Regions from separate parts of the Acidovorax sp. AC410 genome, predicted to be linked through region 1. Evidence: predicted binding sites of a transcription regulator. Region 1 holds the regulator's gene; the other holds the start of a gene.
What was found. Region 1 encodes NrdR, which represses ribonucleotide reductase genes. Its sites were predicted from a motif close to CACNANATNTNGTG; they were not measured.
Positions count from the first base shown of each region.

Region 1 (3,203 bases):
GCCAGGTGGCCGGTGGCCGCGCCATGCCAACCAACCCGCCCGCCACCCTGTCCACGCAGGCGCCGGTGCAATCGGTCCCCGCCTCGGTCAAGCTGCCAGCCCCCGCCTCGCCTGCCAATGGCGGCAGTGACAAGGTGGCCTTGCTCTCGCAGCCCTCCTGAGACCCACATTCCTGGAGCGGCCGCGCCGCCTGGGATACACTACGCAGGTACGCAACTGGCGATAGGCGCAGCCCCGCAACCGGGCTGCCGCTGACGTGGAAACCGGCAAGGGCTTGCCCCTTGTGAACCACTGGGGAGCGTGCCGCACGGGTGTCATGCCCGCCGCGTTCAGCCGTTCGCCTGGGCAGCCCTTGTTTCAAGGGACACAAGTTCATAGGACTGCCACACATGTACGACCGCAATATTCTTGTCGAACAAGCCGACCCCGAGTTGTTTGCCGCCATCACGGCCGAGAACGCCCGGCAAGAGCACCACATCGAGCTGATCGCCAGCGAGAACTACGCCTCTCCCGCCGTGATGTGGGCCCAGGGCACCCAGCTGACCAACAAGTACGCCGAAGGCTACCCCGGCAAGCGCTACTACGGTGGCTGCGAGCACGTGGACGTGGCCGAGCAACTGGCCATCGACCGCGTCAAGAAGATCTTCGGTGCCGATGCCGCCAATGTGCAGCCGCACTGCGGTGCCTCGGCCAACGAGGCCGTGTTCCTGGCCTTCCTCAAGCCCGGCGACACCATCATGGGCATGAGCCTGGCCGAAGGCGGCCACCTCACGCACGGGATGCCGCTGAACATGTCGGGCAAGTGGTTCAACGTGGTCTCCTACGGCCTCGACGCCAATGAAGTGCTGGACTACGACGCCATGGAGAAGAAGGCGCACGAAACCAAGCCCAAGCTGATCATCGCCGGTGCCTCGGCCTACAGCCTGCACATCGACTTCGCACGCTTTGCCAAGGTGGCCAAGGACGTGGGCGCGATCTTCATGGTGGACATGGCCCACTACGCCGGCCTGATCGCCGCGGGCGTGTACCCCAACCCCGTGCCCCATGCCGACGTGGTCACCAGCACCACGCACAAGAGCCTGCGCGGCCCGCGCGGCGGCATCATCCTGATGAAGGCCGAGCACGAGAAGGCCATCAACAGCGCCATATTCCCCGGCCTGCAAGGCGGCCCGCTGATGCATGTCATCGCGGCCAAGGCCGTGGCCTTCAAGGAAGCGCTGCAGCCCGGCTTCAAGGCCTACCAGGAACAGGTGATCAAGAACGCCCAAGTCGTGGCCGAAACGCTGACCGCCCGCGGCCTGCGCATCGTCTCCGGCGGCACGCAAAGCCACGTGATGCTGGTCGACCTGCGCGCCAAGGGCATCACCGGCAAGGAAGCCGAGGCCGTGCTGGGCGCCGCCCACATGACCATCAACAAGAACGCCATCCCCAACGACCCTGAAAAGCCGATGGTGACCAGCGGCGTGCGCATCGGCACCCCTGCCATGACCACGCGCGGCTTCAAGGAAGAAGAAGCGCGCATCACCGCCAACCTGATCGCCGACGTGCTGGACAACCCGCGCGACGAGGCCAACATCGCTGCCGTGCGCGCCAAGGTGAATGCGTTGACGGCGCGCTTCCCGGTCTACGGCTGATCCGGCACCGCCATGAAGTGCCCTTTTTGCAGCCACCAGGAAACGCAGGTCGTCGAAACCCGGGTGTCTGAAGAAGGGGACTTCATTCGCCGCCGGCGCCAGTGCGGCGCCTGCGACAAGCGCTTTACCACCTACGAGCGGCCGGAAGTGAACTTCCCGGCCATCGTCAAGAAAGACGGCCGGCGCATCGAGTACGAGCGAGGCAAGCTGCTCGGCTCGTTCAACCTGGCGCTGCGCAAGCGCCCCGTGAGCACCACGCAGATCGACAGCGCCATCGAGCGCATCGAGGAAAAGCTGCTCAACCTGGGCCAGCGCGAAGTGCTCTCCAGCCGCATCGGCGAACTGGTGATGCGCGAGCTCAAGAAGCTCGACAAGATCGCCTACATCCGCTTTGCCAGCGTCTACCGCAGCTTCGAGGACATCGACGACTTCCGCGCCATGGTCGACGAGGTGCGCAAGTAGCACCTGCGGTGCTCGGTCGCCAGCAGACTTTGCGCGGCTGGCCGACAATGCACGGGTGAAGACCCGCCATTTCCTGCAGCTCGTGCTGCTGTCTGCCCTGTGGGGCGCCTCCTTCCTTTTCATCCGTGTCGCGAGCCCCGTGCTCGGGCCCAATGTCATGGCCGCCCTGCGCATCGGCTTGGCCACGCTCACGCTGATCTTCATCATGCGCGTGGCCGGCGAGCGCTGGCCCTGGCGCCACTGGCGCGAGCTGGTCGGGCTGGGTGCGCTCACGGTGGCGATCCCGTTCCTGCTGTACTCCTGGGCGGCGCTGTACTTGCCTGCGGGCTACAGCTCGCTGCTCAACACCATGGCCGTGCCGTTCAGCGTGATCGCTGCCGCCTGGCTCAAGGAAGACACGCTGAGCGCGCGCAAGTGGCTGGGCTGCCTCTGCGGCTTTGCCGGCGTGGCGCTCATCGTGCAGCTCGGCCCGGTCACGCCCACACCAGCACTCATCATTGCCGCCCTGGCGTGCATGACAGCATCGGCCTGCTACGGCGTGTCCACCCCGTGGATGAAGCGCGCCACCACGCGCATGCCGCCACTGGCGATTGCGGCCGGCATCCACGGCACGGCCCTGGTCATGCTGCTGCCCGGCGCGGCCTGGAGCCTGCCCGAGGCGCAGTTCACGCCTACGGCGCTGGCCGCCGTGGCGGTCATGGGCATCGTCACCTCGGGCCTGGCCTACTGGCTCAACCTGCGCGTGCTCAGCCAGGTCTCGCCCGTGGCGGCCATGAGCAGCGCCTTCATGATCCCGCTGTTCGGCGTGGCCTGGGGCCACCTGTTCCTGGGCGAAGCCCTGGGCCCGGGCATGCTCTGGGGCGGCCTGCTGGTGCTGGTGGCCACGGGCCTGGTGACGGGGTTCAATCCGCTGCGCTGGCTGGGCGCCGGATCGCGCTCGTAGGAGATTGCCTACAGGCCTGTTCGCCCAGGTCCGGGGCGGCGATGGGCGCAGGCTGCCGACAATGAGGACATGGACCCTCAGCCGCAGCCGACCGTCGCCACATCCCTCCCCACCCACCGCGCCCCGCTGCAGCCCGAGCAGCCCCCACCCCAGCACGCCTGGCA
Region 1 is NZ_CEEDCG010000001.1:6,938,218-6,941,420, forward strand. Features, by position in the region: gene AC0IZS_RS32225 (lytic transglycosylase domain-containing protein) at 1-161, shown strand, start outside; ZMP/ZTP riboswitch at 203-354, shown strand; gene glyA (serine hydroxymethyltransferase) at 390-1,634, shown strand; gene nrdR (transcriptional regulator NrdR) at 1,647-2,096, shown strand; gene AC0IZS_RS32240 (DMT family transporter) at 2,152-3,039, shown strand; gene AC0IZS_RS32245 (hypothetical protein) at 3,109-3,203, shown strand, end outside.

Region 2 (3,203 bases), 6.1 Mb from region 1:
CACGCGCGTCCAGTCGTTGCCCAGGCCGCCGGCGAACTTGGACAGCAGCGCGTTTTCCTTGATGGAGTCGTAGATGCCTTCCAGATGGTCGGGCACCGTGGTCAGGTAGCACGAGGACAGCTGCGAGCGCAGCGTGCCGCTGTTGAACAGCGTGGGCGTGCTGGACATGAAGTCGAAGCTCGAAAGGATTTCGTAGAACTCGATGGCGCGGGCTTCGCGGTCGGCTTCGTTGAGCGACAGGCCCATGGCCACACGCATGAAGAAGCACTGGGGCAGCTCGATGCGGGTCTTGCGCACGTGCAGGAAGTAACGGTCGTACAGGGTCTGCAGGCCCAGGTAGTCGAACTGCAGGTCGCGGTCGGCCTTGAGGGCGGCGCCCAGGCGGGCCAGGTCGAACGTCAGCAGGCGCGGGTCCAGCAGCTCGTTGTCCACACCCTTCTGGATGAACTGCGGGAAGTAGTCCACGTAGCTCTGGCCCATGTCGGCCTGGGTGACTTCACGGCCCAGCACTTCGCGCACGATGGTGTGCAGCAAGAGGCGTGCGGTGGCGTAGGTGTAGTCGGGGTCCTTCTCGATCAGCGTGCGGGCTGCCAGGATGGAGGCCTTGTAGACCTCGTCCATGGGGACGCCGTCGTACAGATTGCGCATGGTCTCGGCCACGATGGGCTGGGCCGACACGTCGGCGCCCAGGTTCACGCAGGCCGACTCGATCAGGCCACGCAGGCGCACCAGGTCCAGCACCACGCGCTTGTTGCCGTCCAGCACGTGCAGTGCGGGGGCGGGCGCGGCAGCCGTTTCCTGCTCGACGTGGCGGGCGCGCTCCTGGGTGCGGCTTTCGCGGTACAGCACGTAGGCGCGGGCCACCTCGTGGTGGCCGCCGCGCATCAGCACCAGCTCCACCTGGTCCTGCACATCTTCAATATGGAAGGTGCCACCGCCAGGGCGCGAGCGCGCCAGGGCGCGGGCGACGTTCTGGGTCAGCGTGTCCACCACTTCGCGCACGCTGGCCGACGCGGCGCCCTGGGTGCCATGCACTGCCAGAAACGCTTTCATCATCGCCACGGCAATCTTCTGCGGCTCGAACGGGACCACGGCGCCATTGCGGCGGATGATCTGGTAGTGGGAGTACGTGTTCGCTCCCTCTGGTGCAGCAGAAGATGCCTCGGGCGCATCCTGGGATGCGGGGCGGGTGGTGGATGAAGGCGTGTTCAAAGCAGCGTGCATGGATGTCCTCTTTTTGGGTGCTGTCTGGAATGTGCAGGCGGGTGGCAGTGCCGCCGCGAGGGAGAAGTGGTGCGCCAGTTTCTGGCCTGTCGCACACTATATATGGTGTGTCAGTTGCGTTCAATACGCTACCGGTAGTGTACCGCCGCCAGGGATGCCAAATTCCGAAACAGCATGTTTCCCCCACGCCGCATCGGCCTATGGTGCCTGTCGTACACGCGCCTTGTGTCCGATGGATGGCTGTGAAAACCACGCAGTGGCGCGTGATGCGGGCCAGTTTTGCATGGCAGACCGCGTGGAGATTGAAGCGGCCGGTTTGTGCATTCGCAGCAAAAAATATTTTTGCTGCAGCGGTGATGTGACGTGCTGCTGCGACATCCGCTGCGGGTGCTGCGGCCTGCGCGCACCGACCCGGTGCGTGGGGTCAGGCGCCGGTGGTGGAGGCCGGCCGCGTGTCGACCGGAAAGCACTCCGGTGGCCAGCCCAGCGACTGCTGCAGGCCCGCCCAGTCGAAGCCTGCACCCGGGTCGTGCTTGCGCCCCGGGGCGATGTGCTCGTGGCCGGCCAGGTGGGCGATGGGATAGCGCCGCGCGATGTCACGGCACAGCCAGGCCAGCGTGGCGTACTGGTCGGCCTCGAAGCGCTCGCCCTCCAGGCCTTCGAGCTCGATGCCGATGGAGTCGTCGTTGCATTGCGCGCGGCCCCGGTAGGCCGAGGGCCCCGCATGCCAGGCGCGCTGGTCGCAGTCCACGAACTGCCAGAGCCCCCCAGCGCGGTCGATGACAAAGTGCGCGGACACCGTGAGACCGCGGATGCCCTGGTAGTAGGGGTGTGCGTCCCAGTCAAGCGTGTTGGTGAACAGCTGGCGCACGGCCGGGCCCCCGTACTCGCCCGGGGGCAGGCTGATGGAATGCACCACGATCAGGTCGATCTGCGCCGCCGGCGGGCGCGGGCCGAAGTTGGGCGAGGGCTGGCGCACGGCCGACCGGTGCCAGCCCTGGTCCCATGGGGACCTGGCGGCGCCCGGCACCTCAGCCGATGTCGTCATGGGCATCCTGGTCATTGGGCACGGCGATGTTCAGGCGCGCAATGCGGTAGCGGATCTGGCGCAGGCTGATGCCCAGGCGCGCCGCCGTGGCCGTGCGGTTGAACCCCGCCTCGCGCAGTGCGCGCACCAGGATGTCGCGCTCCTGCTGGTCCAGCCAGGCCTGCAGGTCACTGGGCAGGGGTGTGCTGGCGCCTGGCATGGGGGAGCCGGGCGCAGCGCCCAGGGCCGGGCGGGGCGACGATGCGTCGTCCGCCTGCAGCGTGTCCGGTACGGCGGTGGGGGTGAACGCCGCGGCGTCTGGAGCCTGTGCAGGGGCCGGGCTGGCGCTGCTGGCGGCTGCAGGAAAGCCGCCCGCAGGCGGGGCCACGCCGTCCACGTGCAGCTCATCCCCTTCGCTCAGGGCCACGGCGCGGTGCAGCAGGTTTTCCAGCTCGCGCACGTTGCCGGTGAGGGGGTGGGCGGCAATCGCCTGGATCGCGTGCTCGGTCAGTGCCGGCACGGGCATGCCCGACTCCTGCGCGATGCGCGCGAGCAGGGCCCGGCACAGGGCGGGCAGGTCTTCGCGCCGCTCGCGCAGCGGCGGGATCACGACCTCGATCACGTTGAGGCGGTAGTAAAGATCCTGGCGGAAGCGGCCGGTCTGCACGTCGGCCGCCAGGTCGCGGTGCGTGGCGCTGACGATGCGCACGTCCACCGTCTCTTCCTGTGTGGAGCCCAGGGCGCGCACGCTGCGCTCCTGGATGGCGCGCAGCAGCTTCGATTGCATGGCCAGCGGCAGGTCGCCGATCTCGTCGAGGAACAGCGTGCCCCCGCGCGCTGCCTGGAAGTAGCCGTCCCGGTCCTGGCTGGCGCCGGTGTAGGAGCCCTTGCGCGCGCCAAAGAACTCGGCCTCGAGCAGGTTTTCGGGGATGGCGCCGCAGTTCACGGCCAC
Region 2 is NZ_CEEDCG010000001.1:872,316-875,518, reverse strand. Features, by position in the region: gene AC0IZS_RS04010 (ribonucleoside-diphosphate reductase subunit alpha) at 1-1,224, opposite strand, end outside; gene ampD (1,6-anhydro-N-acetylmuramyl-L-alanine amidase AmpD) at 1,649-2,272, opposite strand; gene AC0IZS_RS04000 (sigma-54-dependent transcriptional regulator) at 2,256-3,203, opposite strand, start outside.
Region 2: the regulator NrdR is predicted to act here: its motif matches at 1,319-1,332, upstream of AC0IZS_RS04010 (ribonucleoside-diphosphate reductase subunit alpha).